One region of the Vibrio sp. R10-SG3-ISO3 genome, then DNA from elsewhere that is predicted to be linked to it. Evidence: riboswitches for the same ligand, from Rfam matches in the RefSeq annotation. Region 1 holds a riboswitch; each other region holds the start of a gene.

Region 1 (10,865 bases):
GACCGAACCGGCGAGCACCGCACTCAGCATTGGCAACATCAAGGCAATATCTGTCGCCCCAGCCATATCACCCGCAATCGGCAACATGATACCGAATGTCCCCCAAGAGGTACCGGTTGAGAACGCCATTAGACCCGAGAGCAAGAACAGGATAACCGGCAACCAATGCGGGTTGATGCTACCTTGCGCCAGCGTTGACAGGTATTTACCCGTGTTCATGTCACCAATCACGCTACCAATGGTCCACGCGAAGACTAGAATGAGGATCGCACCAAACATTGAGCGCGCACCAATCCACAGTGTACGAGCAATTTCGATGGTCGCAATGCGTTGCTTAACCACCGTAAACAGCGCGGTTGCCAAACCCACAATACCACCGTAGATCAAAGACAAACCCACATCGGTATTTTCAAAAGCGCCCAGCAGATTAAACGCTTCGCCATCCGCTTTGAGCGCTTGACCACCGGTGTAAAGCATGGCCGCGACCGTTGCAATGATTAACAGCACAATAGGCAAAACCAAATCAAGGACGCGTCCGCCTTCGCTTTCACGAATATCCAGCTCTTCATTGAGCTCGTGCGCTTCTTTGGTGTCGTTCTCTGCATCTTTGTCAAAACCACGGCCTTGAGACGCCGCAATTTCATGGCTGCGCATCTTACCGATGTCGAGACCAAACCAAGCCACAGCAAACACCATCAACAGCGCAAATACCGCATAGAAGTTCATCGGAATCAAACGCACGTAAGCGCCCAACGCGGAATACTCTGTGATGCCATGAGACACTAAGATGCCACCAATGATGGTCATAATGTAGGCACCCCAGCTTGATGCGGGCATCAAGACACACATAGGGGCAGCGGTCGAATCGAGAATATAAGCCAGCTTAGAGCGAGAGACGTAAAAACGGTCCGTGACTGGGCGAGAAATCGCGCCCACCGCCAAGCTGTTAAAGTAATCATCGACAAAAATGAACACGCCCAAAAACGCAGCAAGCAGTTTTGAACCGCGTTTACTTTTCACACGAGACTGCGCCCATTCAGCGAACGCGCGAGTGCCGCCTGAGAGCGTCAGCAGTGCTGTCATCATACCGAGCAAAAGCAAGAAGCCGACAATACTCATGTTCCAAGTATTGAGGCCACCGTCTTCTACGAAAACGCCCGATACGGTTGACGCAAGATAACCCGACGCACTCGAAAACGAATAGTCGTTAAGCAATACGGCACCTAAAACGATACCCACACCGAGAGACACAAGAACGCGACGCGTAATGATCGCAAGACTCAACGCCACGAGTGGTGGCAAAAGAGATAAAGGAGATGAGGCAAAATCAATTAAATTCATGATCTTCAAAAACCAGTAATAAATGGTTAGAGATCTACTGCAGATTAGTCAACCGCACGAGGCCGTTGATAATGTTGAACTTAGCGACAGGGAAGTAGACACTTCACCCAACCCTACAGTAGCGCTCCATAGTTTTACACATTATAGACTATGGCAGTGTTAGCCCTTTCGAGACTAACCCCAGCGAACTCCTTTGATATGGAAGCCCACTTCGGCGAGATAACCTTTCACGCATGCTCATTGGCATCACCCCAACAAACGCTAATATTTTATTCCGCTCCTCTACCGCACAACCAAAATAATCAACCAATGAAACATCAAATTAACAAAGGTTTTACTGTAGTCATGCATTAGGTGGCGCCATTGTACCCATCTAAAACTGCATTTCAACAATTTGGCTCGTTTTGTTGTCACTTTTATTGCTTAGCGATGGTACAAACAGGAAGCCAACTCTCAATTTGATGACAATTCACACTGTGCTGACGTTCAACGCCCGGGACATTAAAAACTCGGTGTTGACTGCAATGCCAAATAGATAGCACTTTCTCCAAGTCGAAATATGTGCTGTGATCGAAATCGTAAAAGAAAACGTATTGAGGTGGTTCATTTGAACTATATCGACATTATAATGCCAACTATTAGGCAAATTCGTTCTCATGCTGATTTCGGCGACTTTTATCTAAACAGTACCATCAGGATAAGAAACGTTTAATAATAGATATGAAACTCTATTATTAAATCTGAGCGTCAAAACAAGACTTAGCCGAATGATCGCTCCAATAAAGTAAAGAAAGGTAAATTTGGCTGACAGTAACAATAAATTTATCGCATTCTGCTAAGAATGGATTGTAATGTTTAAATATCAGGATTAGTATTTAAGAAATACTCTTAAATAAGATAACAATGAGAGATGTTATGTCTGAACTAACAAAAACACTATTAAATATTCGTAGTCTTCGTGCAGCAGCACGTGAACTGACTCTTGAGCAACTGGAAGACGCCCTAAGCAAATTAACGACAGTCTTTACTGAGCGTAAAGAAGAGGAAGAAGCGCAGCGTGCAGCAGCGGCAGAGCAAGAAGCCAAACTGGCTGCCATTGCTGAGCAAATTTCTAAAGAAGGTATCGATATTGATGCCCTTTACTCTGCGCTTGCTGGTGAAACAAAAACCAAAACAAAATCGAAACGTGCACCTCGTCCACCAAAATATAAATACGTGGATGCAAGCGGAGAAACTAAAACTTGGACAGGTCAGGGTCGCACCCCATCTGCTATTCAACAGCAATTGGATGCAGGCAAGAGCCTAGAAGAGTTCCTGATCTAACTTTCGATGTAAGTTAGTTCAAAAAAAAGCGCCTTTCGGCGCTTTTTTCGTTTATCGTTCCCAGTAGGCTTCTTCCAAGCTATCTTCTCGCTCTGGTAAACCTTTCGAAAGACGTGGAGAGTGCTGAACCAATACCTCATAACTGGCACGGTTGGAATACTTACATACTTGTGAAAAGGAAGAGTAAGTTAAAAACGCATGCGCGTGTTTACTCGAGTTGGGCACATTTTCTTTGTGGTATTTATTCGCGGCCATATCGTGCAATAACGCAGACAATGCCGCATCACCGGCGCCATTGGTGTTTTTAATTTTCTCCGGACCACCCATGTATGGTGAAATATGGGAATATACTTTGATCGCTTGATCGCAATTATCTTTTAATGCAGGGCGGCTAAATTCATAACGATTGAATTCCGCAATACTACCTGGCAACAAAGGCAATGACGTTTCACGTTTGGCCGCGTCTTCGGTATAACCGGCCATAAACAAGCCAAGTGGCCCAGCAGTACACAGCACCAAATCGACCCACTCCAAGGCTTTGTCTGATGCCGCAAGCGGGTCGCTCTCCCCAGTGAGCGCATGCGCCTCATCTTCATTCATCGCTACAACGGTGACATGATCGCGCAAAAATTGCTGCCAAAACTGCGGGTCATCTTGGATGACAAACTTAGTCCCTAACGTGAGAACGACCGGTACATCGTGCTTTTTCGCGTACTCAATAGCGCGCATGGTCGCTTCTGGCATCGGATCGCCCGCTTTGCAGCGCACCAAATACGCAGTCAGCACCAGTGCAGAAGCATTTTTAAAGATTTTTTCTGGAATGCTCTCTGGTTTAAGCTGGTTCATCTGCCCTTCACTAATGGCAAAAGTGCGCTCCCCGTCTTCGGTGATCAGCGCGAAGCAGCGTCCAATCGCGCCGTCGACACCTTGCAGATAATTCAAATCCATTCGACTGGAGGTATTGCACAAATAACGATAACCGTAACTGCCGATCTTGATGTCCTGACTCATGACACCAAGCAGCGTCGAACGGTCATCCGCCAACACAGAATAGTTGTGCAAGGTATTGCCAATCGTGCCACCCGCGTATTCATTGGTGATCAAATCATCGCGCTTAAGTTCGTCGTATAACGCTTCGGCCGTCGCATCATCAATCACCAGTGAGTGTCCCTTACTTAACTGGTATTTTTCGATGAGCGTGCTACACACTTTGGCTTCAATATCCACTAAGGTTTGGTCGATACCAATAATGTGGGTGCGGGACATTTTCTTGCTGTCCTGCGCTTGAGTCACTAAAGGATCGCGAGCATGAACCGGGAAGTAATGTTTGGATTTGCGTTGGCCGGGAAATTTCATAATCAGAGTAAAGTAAGGGATAAAAAGTGGCGCGATTCTACCGCGCCCTTATTGGCGCGGCAACTCCCGCTAGCATAGCAAACGTTTGCTCGCACATTTAACCTGGCACAACGTCGATAACGATTAGCGGCGGCTTATTCACCTTCCATAAAACTCAAATCTGGCAATAAATCCAAGTGCTCGGAATAGCGTTTAAGATTAAACTCACCATCGTTTTTCATCACATCAAAAATTTCGATTGAGACTGCGCAAGCCATCATGGCAATTGCTTCGTCTCTTGCTGTGCCCGTCATCATCAAACGCATTAACGTTTCTTTCACTTTGATGGGGTTGCCATCTTGGAGTTGGTTTTCAATCACTTCAATAAGTTGCGTTTCTTGCAGCAGTTCGTCTTGGTGTTCAGTCATGAGGGGTTCACTTAATAATGAGATAGATGAGCCTAGGACTCTTGAATTTCGCCCACTATGCCACAACTAACCCTGCATTACCCAATGATATCCGTGCTAACTGTCGACGTAATGACCATCAACGCAATCAACCGATATGTTGTGATATTTACGCGAGGTACATTGCCGTGTTTAGCAGATAACTTGGGCTCTATTTGTCGAACTATGGGCTGCATAACAACCTAGCGAGAACAAGCTGAAAAGCATGGGTGTGATTTCGATCTCGGATCTGTCACCGCTACCGGCTTTCTGCTAGAATTTGCATCCAGTTAAATTGAGTGGTGTGACCTAATGTCTGAAAACTGTACTGACAACAGTAAAAAGAAAGTCATCGTCGGTATGTCTGGCGGTGTAGATTCGTCCGTTTCTGCCTACCTGTTAAAGCAACAAGGCTATCAGGTTGAAGGCTTGTTCATGAAGAACTGGGAAGAAGACGACAACGAAGAATACTGTACAGCAGCAGAAGATCTCGCCGACGCGCAAGCGGTGTGTGACAAGTTGGGCATCCACCTGCACACCATTAACTTTGCTGCCGAGTACTGGGATAACGTATTCGAATACTTTTTGGCGGAATACAAAGCGGGCCGCACGCCGAACCCGGATATTCTCTGCAACAAAGAGATCAAATTTAAAGCATTCTTGGAATTCGCCGACGAAGTCCTCGACGCCGACTACATTGCGATGGGTCATTACGTGCGCCGCACCTTCCCTGACAATGGCGAAGCACCTAAGATGCTGCGTGGATTAGATGGCAACAAAGATCAAAGCTACTTCCTTTATACACTAAGCAGTGACCAAGTAGCGCGTAGCCTATTCCCTGTTGGCGAGCTTGAAAAGCCGGAAGTGCGACGCATCGCCGAAGAGCAAGATTTGATCACCGCCAAGAAAAAAGATTCCACCGGCATCTGTTTTATTGGTGAGCGCAAATTTACCGATTTCTTATCTCGCTATCTACCTGCGCAACCCGGTAAAATCGAAACACCGGAAGGCAAAGTGATTGGCGAGCACCAAGGTTTGATGTACCACACGCTAGGCCAGCGCAAAGGACTACACATTGGTGGTCAAAAAGGCGGCGGCGGTAATGAAGACCCTTGGTACGTGGCAGACAAAGATCTGAAACGCAATGTGTTAATTGCTGTGCAAGGTGCAGATCACCCTCTGCTCAAGTCTGAGGGTTTGGTGGCTTCACAGTTACATTGGGTCGATCGCACACCGATTCGCGAGTCAATCAAATGCACGGTAAAAACCCGCTATCGCCAAACCGACATCCCTTGTACCATCACACCTATCGATGATGAGAACATCAAGGTTACCTTTGATGAGCCTCAGGTGGCGGTGACCCCAGGGCAATCTGCGGTATTTTATGATGGTGATGTGTGCTTAGGTGGCGGTATCATCGAACAGCGTCTGTAATGGACAGTGTGTCTGTAATCAACAGTTTATTGATAGGAGTACGATTCGGTGGCTAATGCACTCTATGACCGCACCATCGCCTTTGCCGGTATTTGCCAGGCTGTCGCTTTGGTTCAACAAGTGGCGAAGAACGGTTACTGCGACAATGACGTGTTCGAAACCTCGTTAAAAGCGGTCTTAAACACCAATCCAAGCAACACAGTGGCGGTGTATGGTCGTGAATCCGATCTTAAACTGGGGCTTGAGTGTTTAGTCAAAGGGATCGATAGCACGCCAGCAGGCAGCGAAATCACACGCTACATCATCAGTCTCATGGCGCTTGAACGTAAACTCAGCGCCCGCCGCGACTCGATGTCTCAGCTTGGCGATCGCATCCAAATGTTGGAGCGCCAACTCGAGCACTTTGACCTACACAGCGAGCAGATGATCAGCAACCTTGCCAGCGTCTACCTGGATGTCATCAGCCCGGTGGGTCCACGTATTCAGGTCACTGGCACACCGTCCGTATTACAGCAGACTAGCAACCAGCACAAAGTGCGTGCTTTATTGCTCTCTGGCATTCGTAGTGCCGTGCTATGGCGTCAAGTGGGCGGCAAACGTCGCCACCTTATTTTTGGACGCAAGAAGATGGTGGAGCAAGCACAAATTTTGCTCGCCAGAATGTAAGATACACCACAGAGAATCTTGGCTCGCCACTCGGCGAGCTTATTTTTTCTCTGTCGGATAAGAATCGCGCAAACGTTTGCGCAATATTCGTGACAATTGCCACAGTTATTGGTATAAAGCTCACCAGATTTAAAACCCAATTCAGGAGAACATCATGGAACTGTCAGCACTGACTGCTGTTTCACCCGTAGACGGCCGTTACGGTAGCAAGACAATTGCACTTCGCAGCATCTTTAGTGAGTTTGGTCTACTAAAGTACCGCTCTATCGTTGAAATTCGTTGGTTACAAAAGCTCGCAGCGACCGATGCCATCGCAGAAGTTCCTGCCTTCAGTGCAGAAGCGAACCAGTTCCTTGATGACCTAGCGGCCAACTTCTCAGAAGAGGACGCGGCTCGCATCAAAGAGATTGAGCGCACAACCAACCACGACGTCAAAGCCGTTGAGTATTTCCTTAAAGAGAAAGTCGCTGGCGTTCCTGAACTGCATGCCGTGAACGAATTCATTCACTTTGCATGTACATCAGAAGACATCAACAACACTTCTCACGCTCTTATGCTTAAAGAAGCGCGTGACAGCGTGATTCTTCCTGAAATCAAAAATATCATTGATGCGATCAAAGCACTGGCTGTCGAGTACCGCGACATCCCGCTACTCTCTCGTACTCACGGTCAACCAGCATCACCGACCACTATGGGTAAAGAGATGGCGAACGTGGCGTACCGTATGGAACGTCAATACAAGCAGATCGAAAATGTTGAGATTCTCGCGAAAATCAACGGCGCAGTGGGTAACTACAACGCGCATCTTTCCGCCTACCCTGAGCTTGATTGGCACCAGTTCTCTGAAGAGTTCATTACGCAATCTCTTGGCGTAACGTGGAACCCATACACGACGCAGATCGAACCGCACGATTACATCGCAGAACTGTTTGATGCCATCGCACGTTTCAACACCATCCTTATCGATTTCGATCGTGACGTTTGGGGTTACATCGCACTGGGTCACTTCAAGCAAAAAACCATTGCTGGTGAAATTGGTTCTTCAACCATGCCACACAAGGTGAACCCAATCGACTTTGAAAACTCAGAAGGCAACCTAGGTTTATCAAACGCGGTATTTGGCCACCTAGCACAAAAACTGCCTATCTCTCGTTGGCAACGTGACCTAACGGACTCTACCGTGCTACGTAACCTTGGTGTGGGTGTGGGTTACGCAATCATTGCGTACACGTCGACCCTAAAAGGCATCAGCAAACTGGAAGTGAACCGTGAAGCCCTGCTTGCTGAGCTAGACAAAAACTGGGAAGTGCTTGCGGAGCCTGTGCAAACCGTTATGCGTCGTTACGGTATTGAGAAGCCATACGAGAAGCTAAAAGAGCTCACTCGTGGTAAGCGAGTTGATGGTGAAGCAATGCGTCATTTCATCGACGGTCTAGAGCTTCCAGAGCACGAAAAAGCGCGTCTGAAAGAGATGACACCTGCGAACTACATTGGTCAAGCCATCGAGCTGACTGACAAGCTGTAAGCGAGCGTTCTCGCAGCAACAATCAAAAGACTTTGCCTCGGCAAAGTCTTTTTCATTTGTGGCGTTTTCATTTCAGGTTATGTGAGCCTCGCTTAGAGATGAGGACTGTTTAAGGCGCCTACTGCTTTTGGAAAAAGAGCGTGATTTGCCCCACTTCCATCCCCCATTTCTTTATCTTGGTCAGGTTGAACACGTGCCGTTCATCTTGTCGATATAGCCAATCATCAAAACTGACCGACACACTGCCGTCATCCAATTGCAGTTCAAAATCATATTGCCATTGCAGCGCATTGCCGACTTCTCTTCCGCGGGCGGTACCGATGATGTCATCGGCTTTTCCGGTGTAGCGACCAGCGTCACTGCGTGTTATCGTCCAGATGCGCTGACTCAACTCGCCATCATCAAAACGAAAATCTTCCACCAGCGTTAACGTGTCACCCTCTACGTTTCCGTCAATAGTGACGAAAAAACGCCGAGTCTGTTTATCTGTATAGTCTTGCACCATACCCCACGCGTGGGTTTCGCCTTGAAAATAGTCGAACAAGTCAAAAGCTGGACTGCTAGTTTGGTAGTCATCAATATCGGCGCTACACCCCACTAATACGACACTCAAAAGTATCGCCGCGAAACGAGCACCTAAACGAGATATCATCGCTGCTTTCCTATCAGTTGTTGACGCAATCTTGGGTAGTCAGTGTTGGGGGAAAGCCATATTGAGACAAACGCATCATTAAAGGCTTCATCGTCGATAATGCCAATGCGCTGCGTATCCGACTGACGCGTATAATAAAACTCACCCACTTGACCGTTGGTCACATAGGTTAAGTTGTGCCCCTGTTCGATATTGGGGAAAACCTCGGCCAAACGAGTCAACCAACCTTGTGCAACCTCTTCTCTGTAGCCGAGTTTTTGCCACTGCTCCATCGTGGCATTGAGTAACTGACCTTGACTGATGTTACGCTGATAAGTAATGGAGAGCGCGAGTGGATGAGGCGTCACGTCGTCACTTTCCCGGTATTGACCATTGGGCGCGCGTAACTCCGACTGGTAAATATCAAAAAAGAGCATGGAGAGCTGCGCCTGACCGACCACCGGCCAGTGTGACCATAGCGCGTTCTGCGTCTGTTCATTATCTCCCCCTGAAACGTGTCCCGCTGAAATGGAGGCGTGCGCGTATTGAGACAAGCACAGCACGCTAATCAGGAATGTCATGACCTTTTTCATTGCCGTATATCCTTAACATCAAACCTATCACCACCATCCACTGACCAAAAAGAATCAGTAAACTGAGTGTGGGAGAATAGCCGAATTCAACCGCACCAAGCCGCTCTCCCGCCCAATAACTCAAAGCGCCCGAGAGCCCTCCTATCACTGTTACGATCCAACTGGGGTATGTATTCACCAAGGGCAACAAAAAAGTGCTGTACCAGATGAATATCGCCCAAAGCGCCGATAGCCAAATCGGTATCAACCAAGTTGAATGCATCGCGTACTCGAACCGCAGTACCCCCGCAAGCATATTGACACTGTCGATGCCAATACCAACAGCGAAAACGATACCAACAAAACTCAAAGGCAACGGCTTAGCTGACACCCCTATGGTGACCGCATAAGTCGCCACCACCAGCGCAACCAACCACCATTGCCACGCCTCATTGCCTAATACTGCGAGCAGCCAAAGCGCTTGAAACCAGCTCGATATCAGCAGTAAACGAATCATCAGTTATGGTCGCTGAAATGTCATATGAACGGTGCTGATGCTCTTGGCTTTAAAGCCCCCTTCGCAATAGCAGAAGTAGTAGTTCCACATGCGAATAAAACGCTCATCAAACCCTAAGTGTTTGACGCGCGCCAGCGAACCATTAAAGCGTCGATGCCAGTGGTTGAGCGTTTGCGCGTAGTCCTGACCAATATCGAATAGGTTTCGCAGCACCAAGTCACTGTGTTTGGTGGTGGTTTGTGTCAAGGCCGTGATGGATGGCAGAAATCCTCCCGGGAAGATGTATTTCTGGATAAAATCCACATTGTCGCTGTAATAGTCATAGCGCTGATCGGCAATGGTGATCGCTTGAATGGCCATCAATCCACCCGGGCGCAGTAGAGACTGACACTTCTCGATATAAGAGCGCAGATACTGTTTACCGACGGCCTCTATCATCTCGATAGATACCAATTTATCGAACTCCCCCTCAAGCAGACGATAATCTTGCTTGAGCAAAGTAATATTATCCTGCAAGCCAAGTGCTTCTATCCGGCTCGCGGCGTATTGATATTGTTGCTCAGAGATAGTGGTTGTGGTCACATGGCACCCGTAGGTCGTCGCCATGTAGATGGCCATCGCGCCCCAACCCGTGCCGATTTCAATCACTCGGTCTTGCTCGTTGAGCTGCAATTCCTGACAGAGTCTCTCCATCTTATTGATCTGCGCTTGTTCTAATGAGTCACTTGGGTCAGTAAACAGCGCCGAAGAGTAGAGCATCTCTTTATCGAGGAAGGTTTGATATAACTCGTTGCTCAAATCATAGTGCGCTTCAATGTTCTTCTGCGCCTTCTCAACCGTATTGCGATTTAACCAATGGCCGAGCTTATAGAGGATTTTAGAGAGTAAGCTGCTGCGACTTTCCAAGGCATCCAACGCGGATAAGTTCTTCGCCATCAATTCCATCACTTGGGTCAGATTCGGGCTGTCCCACCAGCCATCCATATAGGCTTCACCTGCTGCAATGCTGCCCCCCTTGAGTAGACGCGCGTAAAAGCCGGGGTGCTTAACTTCAACAATGGCATGGGGTCCATTA
Region 2 (10,865 bases), on a different contig from region 1:
CGACTTAACAGTCATCTACCAAGACCCGCGTACCTCAACCCCGGGTCAAGGTTTGATGCTGTGGATGAAATCTGTCTATGGCGACGAAGCGCCGCAGGCGTGGAAAGCGTTGGCGAAAAAGACAGTGACGGTCACGAAAGGGTGGTCTGAAGCGTACTCGATGTTCTTAAAAGGCGAGTCTGATATGGTGCTCTCTTACACCACGTCACCTGCGTACCATCTGATTGCCGAAAATGAGGCTAAGTTCGCTGCAGCGAATTTCGCGGAAGGTCATTACACTCAAGTAGAAGTGGTGGCCAAAGTCAAAACGAGCGCCAACAGCGACTTGGCGGATGCCTTTATGCAGTTTATCCTCAGCGATGACTTTCAGTCGGCCATGCCAACAGGGAACTGGATGTACCCTGTCACTGACGTTGCGTTGCCAGAAGGGTATCAAAGCCTGACGAAGCCTAGCCAAGCCTTGAGTTTTAGCGCTGAAGAGGTGGCTACCCACCGCAAAGCGTGGATTCGTGAATGGCAAAACGCGTTGACCTTCTAAGGTTAGGCGTTCGTGCAATCTGTCCCTAAATTAGGCGTATGGGTCGCGATGTTGATCGCGGCCTTTGTCGTTTCTGCGCTGCTGGCCTTGCTCAATCAAGCGCCTTCCCTCGATCTGCGTGTCATTTGGCAAGACCCTTATTACCGCCACGTTACCCAATTTAGCTTCTATCAATCTTTCCTCTCAACGCTGCTCAGTGTCGGCTTGGCGATCCCCGTCGCCCATGCTTTGTCGCGGCGGCAGTTTATCGGGAAAGCCTTGGTACTTAAGCTGTTTGCGACCACTTTGGTGCTGCCTGTCTTGGTGGGGGTGTTTGGCTTGCTGGCGATTTATGGGCGCAGTGGTTGGTTGGCGACACAGCTTGCGCAGTGGGATCTTTCGCTACCATTTAATATTTACGGTTTGCACGGCATTTTGCTCGCGCACCTCTTTTTTAATCTTCCTTATGCGGCGCGTTTGCTGCTGCAATCACTAGAGTCGATTCCGGCGGAGCAACACAAACTGTGCGCCCACTTAGGCATGGGGCATTGGCAAAAGTTTAAGTGGGTCGAATGGCCGCGGATGAGGCAGCAATTAGCGCCCGTTTGCGGGTTGGTGTTTATGCTCTGCTTTACCAGCTTTGCCACTGTGATGGCATTGGGCGGCGGGCCCAAATCGACCACCATTGAGCTCGCGATTTACCAAGCGATCAAGTTTGATTTTGATTTGCAAGCGGGCGCGTTACTGGCAATTTGGCAAATGCTGCTATGTGGCTTAATGGCACTATCGATTCAACGTTTCGCTCGACCTATTGCTATTTCGATGGGCAGCGACGCACCAACTGCGTTGGTGGTGAAAGACAGTCTATTCTCTAAGTGCTGGGATGGCGCTTGGATAGGTTTTAGCTTGCTGTTAGTGTTGCCGCCTCTTGGGATGGTGCTGACCAGTGGCATGAATTCTCAGGCGTTGGGTGTGCTGAGCGATGGCCGATTTTGGTCCGCGCTCGGCGCGTCACTGAAAGTGGCGAGCATGGCGAGCGTTATCGCTGTCAGTGCGGGCACGGCGATTTTATTGTCGAGCCGAAGACTGCGCCTCAATCAACGTGAGAAAGACGCGGATAAGATAGAGCTGCTAGGGACCATCATTCTGGTGACCCCAGGATTAGTGATCTCGACCGGGCTCTTTTTGCTGCTCCGTTCGTGGACGGATGCGCTCAGCTACGCCTTGGTCGTTGTTGTTACGGTCAACGCGTTAATGGGGCTGCCTTATGTGATCAAAACCTTGGCTCAGCCGATGTTGCAACTCGAGCAGCAGTATCAGTACCTTTGTGCAACCCTTGGAATCCGCGGTTGGCGCCGTTTACGAGTGGTGGAATGGCGCGCATTAAAACGGCCGCTGGCGCACGCGTTTGCCATCAGCTTTATGTTTTCTATGGGCGATCTCAGTGCCATCGCGCTGTTTGGCAGCCAGGAGTTTCGTACGCTGCCGCTCTACCTGTTCCAACTGCTCGGCAGTTACCAAATGGACGCGGCGGCAGTCGTATCGGTCACTTTACTGCTTTTGAGTGTGGGCTGTTTTGCGCTGATGGAGCGCCTGTTTCGCCCTCGCTCTGCTTCTACCCCCACCAATAGGAGTCACTATGCTCACTCTCAGTGACCTGCATTACGATTATCATGCCGAGTCATTTCAGTTTGATCTGCACGTTGAGGCAGGGCAAATCGTCGCGCTTATGGGACCCAGTGGCGCAGGGAAGTCGACCTTGCTCGCCTTGATGGCGGGTTTTATTGAACCATTAAGCGGTGAAATTTTAGCGCAAGGGCAAACACTCAACGGGCTGGCGCCTTATCAGCGCCCGTTTGCGATGTTGTTTCAAGAGCACAACTTGTTTGCTCACCTTACCGTGTCGGAAAACATAGGCCTTGGATTGGACCCCGGCTTGAAGTTGTCTGCAACGCAGAAACAGGCGGTAGTGCAAGCGGCACAGCAGGTGGGGGTGGCGGAGTATTTGTCTCGATTGCCGCATGAGCTCTCTGGTGGCCAGCGTCAACGGGTTGCGTTAGCGCGCTGCTTTGTACAGTCTGCGCCGATATGGCTGCTAGACGAGCCCTTTTCAGCGCTCGATCCTTTGCTCAGGTTAGAGATGCTATCACTGGTCAAACAGTTGGCGAGTGAGCGTGATATTACGGTAGTAATGGTGACGCACCACTTAGGTGATGCCAAAGCGATCGCCACGCATTTTGCGTTTGTATCACAAGGTCATGTCGCAGCGACTGGGCCGATTTCAGAGCTAGCGGCGACCCACTCGGACCCTAGCCTCGGCGCATTTGTTCAGGCGGCCACCACGGCGCACAACTGAGCGCAATAACAATGGGCTAGAAAGCAGAGATAAAAAAAAGCGGATAAGTGTGCACTTATCCGCTTCAATCATCACTGAGTAAGAGCGTGTTATTGTGGCTCTTCACTGCTCAATGCTTTGAGGATCTGGAAAATCTCTCGATACGCTTTAGCTGGCTTGTTGGCTTGCTTTTCTTTGTTCGCCTGACGAGCAAGCTGACGTAAACGCTGACGGTCCGCATCCGGATACAGCGTCAATACCTCTTCAATGGCGCTGTCGCCCTCTTCCACCACACGGTCACGCAATTGCTCTAATTTGTGCAGCAGCGCCGTGGTTTGAGAGTGCTTGTTACGGACTTTATCCAGCGCCGCTTGAATTGGCTCTGGGTCTTCGTGACGCATCAATTTTCCGATAAACTGCAACTGACGACGGCGCGCTTCGTTTTTAAAACGTTGCGCATCGCGAATCGCATCGGCCAAGTCTTCGCTGAGTGGAAATTTTTCCAACACAGAGGGCTTGAGGTTAACGAGCTCTTCACCCAGTTTCTGCAGCTCTTCCATGTCACGCTTCAACTCGGATTTACTTACCCAGATGATCTCTTCTTCTGGTTCCCATGGCGCTTTTTGATTTTTGCGAGCCATTTTCATACCTTCATTTGAACGTCTATTTCTCTATTTTAACAAGAATCATGGGGAGAAAGCGAAATTCTTGTTATCCTAGCGACAAAGCAACGACTGATGAAGAGAATATGGACGTAAAAAAGCAAGTGGCACAGCAGCGTATCGAGCTTGAAGCTGCCGTCGCGAAAGCGTTAGAGATGGCGGGTGAAAAAGCGGATGCCGCGGAAGTTGCCATCAGTAAAACCACAGGTTTAAGCGTATCGACTCGCATGTGTGAGGTCGAAAATGTGGAGTTCAACAGTGACGGTGCACTCGGTATTACCGTCTATAGCAATCAGCGTAAAGGCAGCGCCTCAACGTCAGACTTAAGCGAAAAAGCGATTCAACAAACGGTATTGGCGGCACTTGATATCGCTCAATACACATCAGAAGATCCGTACGCAGGCCCAGCACCGGCTGAACTGATGGTCAAAGATATTCCTGATTTGGATCTGTTTCACCCCGATACGCCTGACCCTGACTACGCGGCAAAAATGGCGATTGAAGCGGAGCAAGAAGCGCTCAGCTACAGCGATAAGATCAAGCAAAGTGATGGCGCCAGCTACGATAGCCACTATGGCGTCAAAGTGTACGGCAACAGCCACGGCTTACTGGCGAGTTATGCCTCAAGTCGCCATAGCATCAGTTGCTGTGTGATTGGTCAAGGCCAAAACGGTGAAATGGAACGTGACTACAGCTACACAGTGTCGCGTCACAAAGACGACCTGTGGACGCCGAAATCCGTGGGCCTGAGCGCAGCGGAGAAAACCGTCAGTCGTTTAGACGCGCAGAAGCTCAAAACCGGTCAGTACCCGATCATGTTTGCGGCGGATGTCGCAACGGGTCTACTCGGTCACCTTGTGATGGCGATCAGTGGTGGCAACTTGTACCGCAAATCCTCGTTTCTTCTTGATCATCTTGGTCAGCAAATTCTACCCAGCTGGTTCCAAGTCGACGAGCGTCCCCATGTGTTGCGTGGTCTGGCGTCAAGCCCGTTTGATAGCGAAGGCGTTGCTACGCAAGATAGACAAATAATCACTGACGGCGTGTTATCCACTTACCTATTGACCAGCTATGCGGCGCGTAAAATGTCGATGATGCCAACCGGTCATGCGGGTGGCATCCACAACTGGTACGTGCAATCCACAGGGCAAGATTTTGATCAAATGCTTAAGGCGCTGGGCACCGGCTTTTTGGTTACAGAAGTGATGGGGCAGGGCGTGAATATCGTGACGGGCGATTACTCGCGCGGCGCAGCCGGTTTTTGGGTTGAGAATGGTCAAATCCAATTCCCCGTCTCGGAGGTGACCATCGCAGGTAATCTCAAGCAGATGTTCAACCAAATAGTGGCTGTCGGCAGTGATGTGGAAACCCGTTCGCAGATTCAAACCGGTTCTATCTTGCTTGAGTCAATGAAAGTGGCGGGCGAATAAGCCTCACTATTTGACGTAGCAATGCTTCAGCGACGAAACACGAGAGTGCTTCGTCGCTGATGTGTATTTATAGTGCTGTTAGCGCTCAAACAGCTCGACATGCAACTTCTGAATCGCTTGTTTGGCTTCTGATTCACGCAGTAAGAAACAGAGGTTGTGCTGGCTAGCTCCGTAACAAATCATTCGTAAGTTAAAGTCTTCAAGTGTACCAAATACTTGTTTTGCATAGCCTTTGCTCTCGCTCATGTTGTTACCAATCAAGGCGACGACGGAGAGGTTGTGTTCCACTTTCACGCTGCACAGCTCTTCAAGCTCTTCACGCGCAGCTTGAGGTAACGATGGCGCACCGCCAGAGGTACCTGTTTGATCAAGCGTTAATGAGACACTGATTTCAGAGGTGGTGATCAAATCGACCGAGACCTTATGCTTGGCCAAGATCTCAAACACTTTGGCTAGAAAGCCGTAAGCATGGAACATTTTCGCGCTGCGCAGCGTCACCATGGTTTGGTTGTTACGTAGGGCTAGGGCGCGAAACAGCGGTGAGCTTTCCACTTGATGACGAATCCAAGTACCGCCTTGCTCTGGCGCTTTAGAGGAACCGACAAACACCGGAATATCATGGCGCAGAGCAGGGACTAGGGTCGAAGGGTGCAGGATCTTGGCGCCAAAATTCGCCATCTCTGACGCTTCGCTGAAGCTAATTTCTGCAATCGGTGCCGCATTCGGGGCAATACGCGGGTCTGTGGTGTAGATTCCCGGTACATCAGTCCAAATTTCTAAGCCAGAGGCTTGCACTGCCTCGGCAATCAAAGCCGCACTGTAATCACTGCCACCACGGCCAAGGGTAGTGGTGTTGCCTTCTTCATCGGAACCAATAAAGCCCTGTGTCACCACAACGTGCTCGCGGCACAGTGGCAGCAAGGTGTCACTGGCAAGCTCTCGAATGGCGGCAAGATCCGGTTCTGCGCGGCCAAAGTGGCTGTCAGTGCGCAGTACATCACGAATATCAAAGCGTACCGCGTTGATGCCGCGCTCAATCATTAGTTGGGTTAAAATGTGGGTCGACATCAGTTCACCACACGCAACAAGGTGATCAGTCAACTTATTGCTGGCTTGAATCGAGGCCGCTTCCGCAAGACTGGTGACCGTATCAAGCAGACTGTACACTTCACTCGCCGCATGGGTTGGATCATTGAGTTGATTAAGAATCGCATCATGAATCTCAGCGAGCTGAGTCAGAATATCGCTGCGTTGCTGCTGATCTTGTACGCCGTTCGCCAGCGCGACCAATAGATTTGTTACCCCTGAACAGGCACTGCTGACCACCAGTTTTGTCTCTGGATTGTTCTCAACGACCGCCGCACAACGGCTCATCGCTTCAAAGTTTGCAACACTTGTCCCACCAAATTTAGCAACGTTAAAATTGCTCACGGCATTTCTCCCACAACTTCCTGAATATTGAGTCTTTCCTTTGCGTGAGGTGAGGATGAGCGAGAGTAGAGGTAGGTATGGAGTACGACCTCAGAAGCTCATCACCAGACAGCGCTGATGACAGTTGATGGGACTCAACCCAAGTCAACCGACAGACTTAAACCACAATATAAGCCTACCTCGGCACTACTCCCCCTCAGAATGTTGTTTTGGAATTGTGGCTCCACAACATGCCTACCTGGGTAGTGCTCCTCTTCTGCAAAAAGCATAATTGTTTGTACAACAGGGTGACGAATTGTCTTGCCACCGCTTTCGCATTGAACGTGTTTATCCTCTTAATGTCAATGCGAAATTTACGGGTTAAAGACGATAGGTTCGGTTTGTGAGACTGGTATGACCTGTCGACTTTTTGCGCATTGCTGCGCTGGATGAATTCGATTATGGTGAAGAGATAACAACAAGAACACCCTCATGATTCAAAAGGAGTTGCCAATGACTTACCAAAGTTTTATCCCCCCTCGCCGTATTTTGATGGGCCCTGGTCCATCCGATATTTCCCCACAGGTACTGCAAGCTTTGAGCCGCCCGACGGTGGGCCACCTTGACCCGCTTTTTATCCAGATGATGGACGAACTCAAGCAGCTGCTTAAATACGCCTTTCAGACCAACAATGAGTTTACGATTGCTGTCTCGGCACCAGGCAGTGCAGGTATGGAGACCTGCTTTGTTAACTTGATTGAGCCGGGGGACAAAGTCATCGTCTGCCGCAATGGCGTGTTTGGCGAGCGCATGCGAGAAAACGTGGTGCGCTGCGGCGGTGAAGCGGTGCTGGTCGATGATGACTGGGGAACGCCGGTCTCGGTAGAGAAAGTTCGTGATGCGTTGCAGGCGCATCCTGATACCAAGCTCCTCGCGTTTGTCCATGCAGAAACGTCGACAGGGGCATGCAGTGATGCGAAGACGCTGGGCGCGCTTGCTAAAGAGTTCAATGTGTTGTCGATCGTCGATGCGGTGACGTCATTGGGTGGCGTGCCACTCAAAGTCGATGAGTGGCAACTTGATGCGGTCTACTCGGGCAGTCAAAAGTGCCTCTCTTGTACGCCGGGCCTCTCTCCTGTGACCTTCTCCAGTGCAGCGATTGAGAAAATCACCGCCCGTCAAACCCCGGTGCAAAGTTGGTTTTTAGACCAAAGTTTGGTACTCGGTTACTGGAGTGGAGAGGGCAAGCGTAGTTACCACCACACAGCGCCCGTCAACAGTCTCTATGCACTGCATGAAGCTTTGCTGATGCTCAAAAATGAAGGGTTAGAAAACGCGTGGCGTCGCCATCAGCAGATGCACAACAAGCTCAAGACCGGCTTATTGGCGCTCGGCTTTGAGTTTGTGGTGGAAGAGTCCGCACGCTTGCCGCAACTGAATGCGATTTATGTTCCTGAGGGGATTGATGAAGCCCAAATACGCAGTCACCTCCTTGATACGTACAATCTGGAAATTGGTGCCGGGCTTGGCGCATTGGCGGGCAAGGCGTGGCGGATTGGCCTAATGGGCTATGGTGCGCGGGAGGAGAACGTCGCACTCTGTTTACAAGCGCTTAAAGAGTCGCTCGGATAGAGTCGCTCGGATTAGAGTCGCTCGGCGAATAATTTGCCCTGTTAATGATTGCAGATGGCTCTCCAGTTCGGAGAGCCTTTTCTTATCTACTTTTTGTTTTCTTTTTATTCTTCGTCTGTACGAAGCAGTGCGTCGGTAGTCGGTGGCACGTATTGCACGTCTGAGAAATCGCGCCGAGGAAACAGGAATTGCGCTTCGGCTCGGATTTGTTCCGCCTTTTCACTGTCATTCAAACCTTGGTAGGCCAGAATTAAGTTGTTGTAGAATGCCGGTCTTGGTTTGTGGGTAATCACGCCCAGCGACCAATCCACGTACGGTTGAATAAATTCAGGGTTTTGCTGGTGCAGGCCAATATTGAGATAGGTGCTGTAGATGTCCCAGTCAAAACGCTCCTGCCAGACAATCGGGTTACTGACTCGGTTAAGGATATCTGGATCTTTTGGTTTGGAGAGCTCAAACTGCGTCAATATGTAGTTGGTGTGCAACGTGGTGACCATGTAAAACGACGTCACCAGCGGCAAGACCAAACTTGCTACGCGCAGCCCGGTCTGCGATACGATGCTCAATCGCGCGTATCGGTAGGCGCGCTTACGTTGGTCGACCCAGTAAATCAATAAGATAAAGGTTAGCCAATGAATCGCTGAGTGATAAAACGGATATTCTAATTGGGTGTGGAGCACGATGGGGATAAAGAGCGAGAAAATCGCCAAACGTGTGCCATTCTTCGCTGCGTAGATACGATACAGCACCAAAATGGCCGCGATCAACATAGCCAAAATCGGCAGCACACCCCCCTCTACGCCCCAATATAAGGTTTCGTTGTGTGGGTGATCCATTGATGCAAGCCCAGGCGGGTAACTGGCGTTGAGCTGATGTTGACGCGCCGTATAGACCAAGTATTCAGCTTCAAAACGTCCGTAACCATAGCCAGTAAATGGCTTTTCAATCAGCATATCGAGCGTCTGAGGGAAGGTGTATTGTCTGGGCCCTTCTAGATTCACCTTTCGCTCTGCTAGGGTGTTGTTCTCACCGATTAACGTGGTCCCTAAGCCAATGGTGACGCCAATAAGCACAGAGACGAGCCAACCGACGGTGCGTTTTTTGGTGGCAAAGCGCATCAAATAAGGGATCAGCAGCACGACGACCAGTAGCGCACTGAGCCAACCCGTCCGAGAGGCGAGCACTACCAGTAGGGGCAGCACGATGGCCGGTACCAGATAGAGTAGCGCCACATGGCTGACTTTTCTTTGATATTTAATGGGTTGACGGGTCAGAAAATAGCCAGACAGCGCAAGCCCTGTGGCTAAGAAGCTCGCCATGACGTTTGGTTGCTGAAAAATGCCGTAAGGACGATTGGCGTCGGTGTTATAGCCAAAGGGATTGCCGGGTTCGAGTACTAGGTACTGTACCCAGCCAAACAAGGCCTCAATGAACACGGCGATAACCACAAACCACAACAGCCTTTGACGCTGAGGGTTACTAAAACGAAATTGTTGCAGCACGGCAAACAGCAAAAAACCGGCCCACAATCCGCTTAATCGCGCGACCGACAACGACAGCTCAGAGTGCGGATAGAGCACGGGCACGGTCATGATCACACAACAAAGAAACAGACCTATGGTCAATTTGTTGTAACGAATTTGGCCACGTGTCCCAACTTGATAAAGCCCAAGAGCGATGGCGACTGAGCTCAGCAGCCAAGTGGGTGGGTTAAAGGCAAGGGCCAAGCCTGAACCGCCTGGGTTCGGCATGAAGAAATGCATCGCGACAAGGTAGACTAGGCCAATCATAGCCAAGAAAGGTTTCGTTAGAGGGCGAGCTTGTGTGCGTGCTTGAAGCTGCGTGCCTGCCACGTGGGTGGTTGCCATAGTGTTCCTTTCCAGCAAATAAAACGGGCTGGCACTAAGAAGCACGCCAGCCCGTTTACTTTACTATTTTTTTATTCACTTTTACTACTATTGCTTACTTTAACATAGGCTTAAGGAAGCGCGCTGTGTGTGAGCCTTCGACTAAGGCCACATCTTCCGGTGTTCCGCTTGCAATAATTTCACCGCCGCCTTGCCCCCCTTCTGGCCCCAAATCGACGATCCAGTCTGCAGTTTTAATCACATCGAGGTTGTGCTCAATCACCACAACGGTATTGCCGTGATCACGCAGGCGGTGCAACACGGCCAACAGCTGCTCGATATCGTGGAAGTGCAAACCTGTGGTCGGCTCATCGAGAATGTAAAGTGTTTTGCCGGTATCGCGCTTAGAGAGCTCACGCGCCAATTTAACGCGCTGCGCTTCCCCCCCGGAGAGGGTCGTGGCCGCTTGACCTAGGCGAATGTAAGACAAGCCCACATCCATCAAGGTTTGCAACTTGCGAGCAATCACAGGAACTGGATCGAAGAAGGTTCGTGCGTCTTCGACCGTCATCTCTAACACTTCGTCAATGGTTTTGCCTTTGTAGCGCACTTCTAAGGTTTCGCGGTTGTAGCGTTTGCCTTTACAGACGTCACAAGGGACATACACATCTGGCAAGAAGTGCATTTCCACCTTGATCACACCATCACCTTGGCAAGCTTCACAACGCCCGCCGCGCACGTTGAAACTGAACCGGCCCGGTTTGTAACCACGAGAGCGTGACTCCTGTGTGCCAGCAAACAGCTCACGAATGGGTGTAAAAATACCGGTGTAGGTCGCTGGATTTGAGCGCGGAGTGCGACCAATCGGGCTTTGATCGATGTCGATCACCTTGTCAAAATGTTGTAGCCCTTTGATGGTTTTATACGGCGCGGGTGTGGCGGTCGTCGCACCATTGAGCTCGGTGTGGGCAATTTTAAAGAACGTATCGTTGATTAAGGTCGATTTGCCTGAGCCAGACACCCCGGTGATGC
Region 3 (10,865 bases), on a different contig from region 1:
AATGCCAATCTCGTAGCCCTTGGCGCAATGTGATGCACCTGCATGTGTCTCGTCACGGGCAATATGTCGTGATTGATATTAAGGCCAATGCCTTTGTGCATCATATGGTACGTAACATTACCGGCAGCCTTATCTGCGTGGGACGTGGGGAACAAAAGCCCGAGTGGATAGAGTGGTTGCTTGGCGTGAAAGACAGAAAATTGGCGGGCGCCACAGCGAAAGCAGAAGGATTATACTTGGTGGATGTGGATTATCCGGATGAGTATCAGTTGCCACGCGTACCGATCGGACCTCTGTTTTTGCCAGACAATCTGAACTAATTCGTGATAAATTGTCGAATCAATCAGGACGTTAGGGCGTGAGACAGAGAGTCAGAAAATAGGTACAACCAGTTTTTTGTCTACACTTGGCATTTAATATGCTTTAATCCTCACGCGTAAATTCAGAATTTGAATCCCTGTATTGAACGGGGATCGAGAGAGAAAAGGTCTTCCATGAGTTGGCTTGAAAAGATTTTAGAAAAGAGCAATATCGGCACATCGAGAAAAGCGTCAATCCCTGAAGGGGTATGGACCAAATGTACATCGTGTGAACAAGTGCTTTATCACGCTGAACTAGAGCGAAATCTAGAAGTTTGTCCTAAATGTGATCACCACATGCGCATGTCGTCGCGTCGTCGTCTTGAAACATTTTTGGATGAAGGCAATCGTACTGAGTTAGCCACTGAGCTTGAGCCACAAGATAAGCTCAAGTTCCGCGATTCGAAGAAATACAAAGACCGTATTTCTGCTGCGCAAAAGAGCAGTGGTGAAAAAGACGCGCTCATCGTTATGCAAGGCGAGCTGTTGGGTCTACCTGTGGTTGCGTGTGCGTTTGAGTTCTCCTTTATGGGTGGCTCGATGGGTTCAGTCGTTGGCGCTCGTTTCGTACGTGCGGTTGAAGCGGCGATGGAAAACAACTGTGGTTTAGTTTGTTTCTCGGCCAGTGGTGGTGCGCGAATGCAAGAGGCGCTAATGTCTCTGATGCAGATGGCAAAAACCAGTGCAGCGTTAGAGCGACTATCGCAAAAAGGATTGCCGTTCATCTCAGTGATGACGGACCCAACCATGGGCGGTGTATCGGCGAGCTTAGCGATGCTAGGCGATATCAATATCGGTGAACCCAAAGCACTGATTGGTTTTGCTGGTCGCCGTGTGATTGAACAAACCGTTCGTGAAGATCTTCCAGAAGGCTTCCAGCGCAGTGAGTTCCTATTGGAACACGGGGCTATCGATATGATTGTTGATCGCCGTGAAATGCGTCAACGCATCGGCAGTTTGTTGGCCAAAATGACCAATCAACCGTCGCCACTGGTGGTTTCTGTGAATGATGCGCCAAATGAACCTGCATATGAAGTACCAGAAGCGGACGAAAAAGGGTAAAGTAACACACTAACAAACCACCACAATTTATGGTTTCAGTTAGATGAGTCAAACCCAAATTCCACAAGCCACATCCCCTCTTACGATGTGGCTTGATTATTTAGCCAACATTCACACCTCAGCGATCGATCTCGGGCTAGACCGAGTCCAAGCCGTCGCACAACAAGCCAACTTAACCAAACCCGCTCCGACAGTCATTACCGTTGCTGGTACCAACGGCAAAGGTTCTACCTGCGCTTTGATGGAAGCGATTTTGCTCGACGCAGGGTATAAAGTCGGTGTCTACTCTTCTCCTCATTTAATTCGATACAACGAGCGCGTGCGCGTCAATGGCGTCGATTTAGCCGACGAGAAGCATTGCCAAGCCTTCGATTTCATTGAACAGCAGCGCGGGGATATCAGCCTAAGCTTTTTTGAGTTTGGCACGCTTGCGGCGTTACGCCTGTTTCAAACCGAGCAAGTGGATGTTGTCTTGCTTGAGGTCGGTTTGGGCGGGCGTTTAGACGCCACTAATGTCGTCGATCATGACGTATCCGTGATTACCAGTTTAGCCATCGACCACGTCGATTGGCTGGGCGATGACATTAACGTAATTGGTTTTGAGAAAGCCGGCATCTTTCGCGCAGGCAAACCAGCGATTTGCGGTCAGCCGAAAGCGCCATCAACCGTGGCAGCACACGCCGACGATATTCAGGCTGAGCTCTTTCAAGTGGGGATTCAATACCACTATGAGCAACAATCAGAGACACAATGGCGCTGGCAACTTGGCACTTTTGAATTAAACGAGCTACCCATTCCCGGACTGCCACTGCAGAACGCGGCGACGGCCTTAACGGCGCTGGCAAACGCCAATCTGGATATCACAGATATCAATATCGTCAACGGCCTTGAAAACGCCACCTTGCCAGGGCGCATGCAAATTCTGCACACTTCGCCAGTGATACTTTTGGATGTCGCGCACAATCCACATTCAGCGCAATACTTGGTTGAACGTGTAGCAAAGCAATACCCAAAACGTGTGATTCATACTGTGGTGGGCATGCTGCATGATAAAGACATCAAGGCGACGCTGGCTATCTTGAGCGAGCTTTCTTCGCATTGGTATCCAGCTTCACTGCATGGCCCTCGCGCCGCGCACGCTAATGAACTGGCAAGTCATTTACCAGCCGCGACTCAAACCTTTGATTCTCCGGTGCTGGCTTTTGAAGCCGCGATGACAAAGGCGGGCCAAGACGATGTGATACTGGTTGTTGGCTCATTTCATACCGTTGGGGAAGTGTTGGCGCATTGGCAAACACAAGGAGATTAAATGGCGAGCAAATTTCAAAACCGCTTAGTCGGTACCATCATCTTAGTGGCGATTGGCGTCATCGTATTGCCCGATGTGCTCGATGGCAAGAAAAGCCACTATCAGGAAGAGATCGCCAGTATTCCGCTAAAACCGGAGCTTGAAAGCGATCTGGAATCGTTTGAGATTCTCGAGCCGGTGGATGACTCGAAAGCGCTGCCCGATACGCCTGTCGCGGTCGTCACTCAAGAGGAGAGTGCAGAAGAGGCGCCACTCGAGGTGATCGTTAAAGCCATCCCTGAACGCAATGAGTATCAAGACAGTGCATGGATCATCCAACTGATGGCGTTAAAAAACGCAGAGAATGCGCAGAGCGTCGTGGATGATTTGCAAAAGCGCGGATACCAAGCACACACCAAATTAGAGAATGGTTTTACCCGAGTAATTATTGGTCCTGATGTGTCGAAGAGTAAACTCGAACGCCAAGTGATTGAACTGGAAAAGATCACTGGCTCAAAAGGTCGATTGCTTAAATTTAAACCACTAAATCCATAAGAAAACGTTTGCGTCAGCGTTTTTTCTGTTAAAATGCGCGCCAACTTAAGATGTAGAACAACATGAACTGGTTAGATATTGTCATTTTAAGTGTGATCGGCCTCTCAGCGCTGATCAGTTTAATTCGTGGCTTCGCGAAAGAAGCACTGTCTCTTGTTATCTGGTTTGGCGCCTTTTTTATTGCCAGTCAGTACTACGCGAAATTGGCGATGTATTTCACCAATATCGAAGATGACATGATCCGAAACGGATCCGCGATCGCTGCTCTGTTTATTGCAACTCTGATTGTCGGTGCTATCGTCAATTATGTGATTGCTCAATTAGTGCAGAAGACAGGTTTGTCTGGAACGGATAGAGTCCTTGGTATCGTGTTTGGCGGTTTACGAGGTGTTCTTATAGTGTCAGCGGCACTATTCTTCATGGATGCGTTTACGTCGTTTCCAGACTCACAGTGGTGGAAAGGGTCGCAGTTGGTACCGGAATTCAGCCGCATCATCGCACCTTTTTTTGAACACCTACAAGCAACATCTAGTTTCTTATCTGGGGCGTTATAGCGCTCCAGCCATTGTCGAAAATCGAGGGTTAAGACATGTGTGGTATTGTTGGAATCGTGGGCACAACGCCTGTAAACCAGTCTATCTATGACGCATTGACGGTATTGCAGCATCGTGGCCAAGATGCCGCGGGTATTTGTACCATAGATAGCAATCGTTTTCGTCTTAGAAAGGCGAACGGTTTAGTAAAGGATGTGTTTGAAGCCAAACACATGCAAAGACTTCAAGGTACAGTGGGTATCGGCCATGTTCGCTACCCAACAGCAGGAAGCTCAAGCGCGTCTGAAGCGCAACCTTTCTACGTGAACTCACCATTTGGTATCACACTAGCTCACAACGGTAACCTCACAAACGCACACGAAATTCGCGAAAAGTTGTTCGAGAAAGATCGTCGTCACATCAACACCACCTCTGATTCAGAAGTGTTGCTTAACGTGTTGGCTCATGAGATTGATACTGTCAAAGGTAACGTTACCTCTGAAGATGTGTTCCGTGCTGTCACCAATGTGCATCGCGCGATTCGTGGTGCTTACGCGGTGACGGCTATGATCATCGGTCACGGCATGATTGCGTTCCGCGATCCTAACGGCATTCGCCCACTGTGTTTAGGTAAACGCGAGGTTGAAGGTCGCACCGAGTACATGGTTGCCTCTGAATCAGTAGCCCTAGATGCGGTCGGTTTTGACTTTATGCGCGATGTCGCGCCAGGTGAAGCAATCTATGCGACGTTTGATGGTCAACTGCATACTAAGCAGTGTGCGGACAACCCTCGACTCAACCCATGTATTTTCGAATTTGTTTACTTTGCACGTCCCGACTCCTTTATCGATAAGATTTCGGTTTACAGCGCACGTGTAGAGATGGGTAAGAAACTGGGCGACCGAATCCGTGACGAATTTGCTGATTTGGACATTGATGTGGTTATCCCGATTCCAGAGACCTCGTGTGACATCGCTCTACAAATCGCTCAAGCGATTGAAAAGCCTTACCGCCAAGGTTTTGTGAAAAACCGCTATGTTGGCCGCACGTTCATCATGCCGGGTCAGCAGCAGCGTAAGAAGTCAGTACGTCGTAAACTCAACGCGATTCGTTCAGAGTTTAAAGACAAGAATGTCTTGTTGGTTGATGATTCTATCGTACGTGGTACTACGTCAGAGCAGATCATCGAAATGGCCCGCGATTCAGGTGCGAAGAAAGTGTACATGGTCTCTGCTGCGCCAGAGATTCGCTTCCCGAACGTGTACGGCATTGACATGCCAAGCGCCAATGAGCTTATCGCCCATGGCCGAGACAACGAAGCGATCTGTAAGCAAATTGGTGCCGATGAGCTCATTTTCCAGACGTTGGAAGACCTTACGGACGCCGTTGGCCTAGGCAACACAGACATCTCTCAGTTCGAAACGTCGGTATTTAGCGGTGAATACGTAACCGGCGACATCAATCAGCAGTACTTAGACTTTCTTGAGTCTTTGCGCAGCGATGATGCAAAAACGCAACGAGAGATTCAGCAAGAGCTTGCTAACCTAGAGTTGCATAACGAAGGTGCGTAACCTCCACGCCCTCTACGTAAACGTATTTAATGGTCATCCAACGGATGACCATTTTTTATTGCGCCATCCGGCTGCTGTCAGATGACAATAACGTGCGATTACTTTTTGGGTTTAAAGCCGTAATTAGCTGAACACGCGTTATCTCATTTCTGCCCCAAACCGCCTTATTGCTATTACTCAGCAACGAGTTACGCTGCGGAGTTTGTGATACGTGAAGTTATGGCAGACACCAGAACAGCGCTGCACGGAATCTCCCATTTCCAATCAAAAACGATGCCCTTACCCAGAAAATATCACCTGAGTTGTTATGCAAATTCACAACCGGACAGAAGTTTATTGGAGTAGCATCCCATAGTGTTGCTTTCAGGAACTCCTTCGTACCCAAAAACGTAAAAGGCCACCGTTTGTAGCGGTGGCCTGTTTGCTCTGAACTAGAAGGAAACGCGCATCATGTAAATGTCTAATTCACTATTGCGGTACACGCTCATTCTCCTTGAGTAGATATTTTTAGTTTGTTGATACTGCTAACTTTACACCCAGACCAGCAAACATTGTTCCGACAGCACGATCTAACCAGATGCTGAGTTTTTTACTGCTTCTAACTCGTTCAGAAATCTTGTCTGCCGCAAGAACATATGCAGCTTCCACAACGATAGCAACCGCAATAACAAGTAACCCGAGATAGAACAACTGGAATGATACAGAGCCTGCGTCTTCACGAACAAACTGTGGTAGAAACGCCATAAAGAAAATAGCTACTTTAGGGTTTAGAATGTCGATTAGTACCCCTTGCTTAAATGCTTCAAATGCTGTTTCTTTGCTCTGATTTGAGCCATCGGCATTTAACTCAAATCCAGATGATCTAAATGACTGATAAGCAAGATATATCAGATAAGCCGCACCAACATACTTAACAATGCTAAATGCTAGTGCAGAAGAGACTAAAATAGCAGATAAGCCAATGGAAGCAGCAAACACATGGAAAAGCGCTCCGGTACATACACCAATAGCCGATGCTAAGCCTACCTTTTTTCCATTGCTAATTGTCTTCGTCAGGATGTACAGCAGATCAGGCCCCGGAGCGACATTTAGAGCAAAAGCGGTGGTTAGAAACAATAACCAAAAGTTAAAATCAGACATTCTTACCTCAATATATATTATGGAGGCTACTAGAACAGCGATGCAGGATGCAAAGCTTTGGGGGGACACATATAAACTGGCTCACCATCCATCTGTAGCGCTCCATAGAAAACGTGTTTTTGTCATCCTAACGAGTTTACTATGGCAGTGCTGTACCTATTCGATACAACCCCAGCACTACGGGGTGACGCCCGTGGCACTTCGGCATTGACTCCTTTCACTCAGGGTCAATGGTTGTCAACCTAAACTGAGCTACTGATAGGTAATGCGCCTCTACATTGCTGCACTGATTTTCGCCAATACAGCTTTGCAAATGAAGATAAACTATAAGGTAGAATGATTGCAAATATTTTTTGCGTCGCTTAAACCTCCCAACGGAGCTCTGGGAAAATCAATTCGGGCCGAACGAGATTCTGCATACTTTGCGGCGAATTCTGCATATAGAGAATCTAACAATGTAGATCGCAGGTGGAAGATTATGTCCAATTCCGCGCAGACAGACCATCGCTGACAACGGTGGTCTTTGACGTTTTGGGGTACGAAAAGTTATCCGTAATAACCTAAATTAGCAGTGTTCCAGCTAGCAGAAAGAATTACCAACTCATTCATGCTCTGTATCTTTCCCAAAATCTCGATCAATATTTCGTTATGGCAAGTGCACTAATATTACAAATTATCCTTAATTTGCAGGGTCTCTCATATGCTCTAGTTTGAAAATTCTACTAAGAGTTAAGGTAATCTCAGATAAAAGAATTTAAAAACAATAAGTTAAAATAAAATTTAAGAGAGCTATTGACCTGAACCAAGACCCTTTACAACCATTAAATAGCATGGTCTATTTGTATTATTAAATTGTTTGAACTTATCCACAGTTTAACAAAGCCGACGCGATTCAGACCACATTCCAAGGGCGAATCAGTTTTCTCGCCCTCTTGTGTGTTGCTAACCTTGCCTCATACTCAAATACCCTACGAAAGAGATACTAATGAAAAAGTCACCAATTGCATTTATTTTAGGTTCATTACTATTCGCAAGCGCGACAACGAGCCACGCAAGCACAGAACAAGTTACCCAACCGACAGCAGTTATGGTTGATCAAGGTGTTGCTGTTGCTTCTGCACAAGAGGTACTGGAGCTACGCGAGAGCATCAACAACGCGCAAGATGGCGATGTGATTAGCATCAAACCAGGTCGCTATGCCGATTTAGGTCGTGTGACGTTATCAGCGGACAACGTCAAGATTGTCGCTCAAGAGCCTGGAACTGCCATTTTTAACGGTTCAACTCAGTTCTTGATTAAGGGTGACAATAACCTAATTGAGAGCTTAGTCTTCACTGAAGGTGGCGCAACGCTAAGCACTGAAAGTCATGATGCAAACATCATGGGCGTGTTTGGTATCTTTGGTAAAAACAACACCTTAAATAACTCTGTTATCTACAAGTTCAACGACTACGAATACGTAGCGGATGAGAAAGGAAAATACCCTAACATCCGTTGGATCACGGTTGGCGGCGAAAATAACAAGATTACCAACAATACTTTTGAAGGTAAGTACAAGCGCGGCGCGATGCTTGTTGTGGCAACATCAGACAAGTTAGAGAAAACTCTGATCGAAGGTAACATCTTTAAAGACCTGACGGCTTTAGATATGGAGCTGATCGAAAACTCAAACCCGAAAATGGTGAGAACCAACCGCAACGACAGACAAGCGATCCGCGTGGGTGACAGCCACAACTCACTGTTTGATTCACAAAGTATTATCCGCAATAACTACTTCGACAATATCAGTGGTTATGTCGGTAAAAACGGCTCTGGCGAGATCGAGCTTATCTCAGTGAAGGCGAGCGGCATCACTTTTGATGGCAACACAATCAAAAACAGTACTTCGATGATTTCTTTGCGTCATGGCCATAATAATGTTGTGACAAACAACGTGATCTTACCGGGTAACACGGCTAACTCAGGCGGTATCCGTATCTATGATGAGAACCACATAATTGAAAACAACTATATCGAAGGTACATTAGGTAAAGGTACTTACCGTGGTGCTCTTGTGCTGAACACAGGCATCATCGATGTAGCGAATGGCGAAGTGCTAAGTAAAGATTCAACAGACGGTAAAACACTGCAAAAGCAGTGGACACCAAAAGACGTTGTTGTTAAGAACAACACGCTAGTAAACAATACACAAGGCATCTTTGCGAGTAATGCGATTCACCGTGTGAGCTTAACCAACGATGAACGTGTTGAAACAATCTTCCCAGCTGTTAATACGCTATTTGAAAACAACCTGTCTATCGCAACTGAAGATGGTACAAACGCATTCCGACAATTTGAAGGCGAAAAATTCCAGATGGTTGGTTCTAAGTTTGTGAACAATATCTTCTATGGTCAAATCGAAGGCTTAGACCAATTGCCTGAGGGTATTACTACAGACGCACCAGCAATGGAGCGTGACGAGCAAGGTCTATTGAAAGCGGTGGGTACAGTAGGTGCGTCTAACCTAACAGTACTAAATGAAGAAATGGTTGGTTCAACTATCGTTATCAACTAATCGATTTCCATAATTTAATTTGGTTCGTTCAGCCATCTATTCTCTGAACGGGCCGGCCATCCGGCTGTGACATATTCACCATTCACAAAGATCTGAACGTAAAAAAGCCCAACTTATTTTAAGCTGGGCTTTTTTGAATTTGGCTCCCCTGCGGGACTCGAACGGGCCGGCCATCCGGCTGTGACATATTCACTGTTCACAACGCTCTGAACGTAAAAAAGCCCAACTTATTTCTAAGCTGGGCTTTCTTGAATTTGGCTCCCCCTGCGGGACTCGAACCTGCGACATACGGATTAACAGTCCGCCGTTCTACCAACTGAACTAAGGGGGAATTGCTCTAAAGCGAGCGGAATATTAGCAGTACCAGAAAATCTGTCAAGTTTCATTCTGCGTAAAAACGCAAAAATTAATCATAAAAAAAGCTTTACTTTTCTGTAGCCCTTGCGGCATTTGGGCTCTATTTACTTATCCACCAAAATTGTGGATAAGTGTGTGTATGAGATCTGATCAAGTAATATTTCCGTCAAAATTAATGCCTTTACTCTAATTTGTAACGTGAAGAGTTTGGGTTACAACACCTTGTTCTATCAGATGATAATCGAGAAAATGCCTGAGAAACAGCGAGATCTTAGCCTGTGTATAACAAAAAGAGAATGTAACAAATTAGCTTGAAATGTGAGTAAGCTGTGGAGTAAAAGAGAGGAGTTTTAGGAGTAGATTTCCTTTAGGGGGAGGAATATTAACAGGAATGAATATCATGATCTAGAGTAAATTCTACAGATAAGAAAAATCGGTAATTTATTTTTCTCTCGCCTATTGAGTCTGTATATCTATACAGCCAAAATAGACGAAATTGTCTCACGGTGTACATGCGTATGAATAAAGTATTTGATCTGGTCTCAGACTATCAGCCATCAGGGGATCAGCCAACCGCGATCAAGCAGTTACTCGAGGGCCTTGATGCAGGGCTTGCCCATCAAACACTGCTCGGTGTTACGGGCTCTGGCAAGACGTTCACACTGGCTAATGTGATTGCTCAAGCACAAAGGCCAGCCATTCTACTTGCACCGAATAAAACACTGGCTGCGCAGCTGTACGGAGAGATGAAGTCGTTTTTCCCTAATAATGCTGTTGAGTATTTCGTCTCTTACTACGACTACTATCAGCCTGAAGCCTACGTACCCACCACCGACACCTTTATTGAAAAGGACGCCTCGGTTAACTCGCACATAGAGCAAATGCGCCTGTCGGCCACCAAAGCGCTACTTGAGCGTAAAGATGCCATCATCGTCGCGTCGGTGTCTGCGATCTATGGTTTGGGCGATCCTGAATCCTATTTGCAAATGATGTTGCACATCCGTCGCGGCGATGTGATGGACCAACGTGACATCCTACGTCGTTTGGCCGAATTGCAATACAGCCGCAACGACGTTGCGTTCGAGCGCGGCCAATTTCGAGTGCGTGGAGAGGTGATCGACATCTTCCCGGCTGAATCGGATCAAGATGCGGTACGGATTGAGATGTTTGATGATGAGATAGATTGCATCAGCGTGTTTGACCCGCTCACGGGTGTGGTGAAACAGCGAGACCTACCGCGATTTACCATTTATCCCAAAACGCACTACGTTACCCCTCGAGATCGTATTTTAGATGCGATAGAAAAAATCAAGGTAGAGTTGGAAGGGCGTAAGAAAACGTTGCTGGAAAACAACAAATTGCTTGAAGAGCAGAGGATCTCCCAGCGTACTCAGTTTGATATAGAGATGATGAACGAGCTGGGTTTTTGCTCGGGGATTGAAAACT

What was found. Region 1 has a riboswitch for lysine ahead of AC6R1A_RS12455 (Na+/H+ antiporter NhaC family protein). Riboswitches for the same ligand answer to the same signal wherever they lie in the genome.
Region 2: it holds a riboswitch for lysine, as region 1 does, so the genes downstream of both, lysC (lysine-sensitive aspartokinase 3) here and AC6R1A_RS12455 (Na+/H+ antiporter NhaC family protein) in region 1, are expected to answer to the same signal.
Region 3: it holds a riboswitch for lysine, as region 1 does, so the genes downstream of both, AC6R1A_RS13645 (LysE family translocator) here and AC6R1A_RS12455 (Na+/H+ antiporter NhaC family protein) in region 1, are expected to answer to the same signal.

The regions. Positions count from the first base shown of each region.
Region 1 covers NZ_JCBDHE010000044.1:1,294-12,158, reverse strand. Annotated here, with positions in the region: gene AC6R1A_RS12455 (Na+/H+ antiporter NhaC family protein) at 1-1,341, opposite strand, end outside; lysine riboswitch at 1,453-1,634, opposite strand; gene AC6R1A_RS12450 (H-NS family histone-like protein) at 2,257-2,664, shown strand; gene AC6R1A_RS12445 (inosine/guanosine kinase) at 2,716-4,020, opposite strand; gene AC6R1A_RS12440 (hypothetical protein) at 4,155-4,427, opposite strand; gene mnmA (tRNA 2-thiouridine(34) synthase MnmA) at 4,758-5,879, shown strand; gene hflD (high frequency lysogenization protein HflD) at 5,928-6,545, shown strand; gene purB (adenylosuccinate lyase) at 6,700-8,070, shown strand; gene AC6R1A_RS12420 (DUF3833 domain-containing protein) at 8,189-8,722, opposite strand; gene AC6R1A_RS12415 (chalcone isomerase family protein) at 8,719-9,282, opposite strand; gene AC6R1A_RS12410 (DUF2878 domain-containing protein) at 9,266-9,790, opposite strand; gene AC6R1A_RS12405 (class I SAM-dependent methyltransferase) at 9,794-10,865, opposite strand, start outside.
Region 2 covers NZ_JCBDHE010000059.1:98,013-108,877, reverse strand. Annotated here, with positions in the region: gene thiB (thiamine ABC transporter substrate binding subunit) at 1-538, shown strand, start outside; gene thiP (thiamine/thiamine pyrophosphate ABC transporter permease ThiP) at 587-2,173, shown strand; gene thiQ (thiamine ABC transporter ATP-binding protein) at 2,157-2,873, shown strand; gene yjgA (ribosome biogenesis factor YjgA) at 2,963-3,493, opposite strand; gene pmbA (metalloprotease PmbA) at 3,601-4,944, shown strand; gene lysC (lysine-sensitive aspartokinase 3) at 5,023-6,375, opposite strand; lysine riboswitch at 6,462-6,639, opposite strand; gene AC6R1A_RS17900 (pyridoxal-phosphate-dependent aminotransferase family protein) at 6,868-7,986, shown strand; gene AC6R1A_RS17895 (PglL family O-oligosaccharyltransferase) at 8,091-9,854, opposite strand; gene uvrA (excinuclease ABC subunit UvrA) at 9,949-10,865, opposite strand, start outside.
Region 3 covers NZ_JCBDHE010000045.1:191,114-201,978, reverse strand. Annotated here, with positions in the region: gene truA (tRNA pseudouridine(38-40) synthase TruA) at 1-320, shown strand, start outside; gene accD (acetyl-CoA carboxylase, carboxyltransferase subunit beta) at 495-1,421, shown strand; gene folC (bifunctional tetrahydrofolate synthase/dihydrofolate synthase) at 1,465-2,730, shown strand; gene AC6R1A_RS13660 (SPOR domain-containing protein) at 2,731-3,264, shown strand; gene AC6R1A_RS13655 (CvpA family protein) at 3,327-3,818, shown strand; gene purF (amidophosphoribosyltransferase) at 3,854-5,368, shown strand; gene AC6R1A_RS13645 (LysE family translocator) at 5,876-6,508, opposite strand; lysine riboswitch at 6,596-6,792, opposite strand; gene AC6R1A_RS13640 (polysaccharide lyase 6 family protein) at 7,494-9,062, shown strand; tRNA gene AC6R1A_RS13635 (tRNA-Asn) at 9,318-9,393, opposite strand; gene uvrB (excinuclease ABC subunit UvrB) at 9,938-10,865, shown strand, end outside.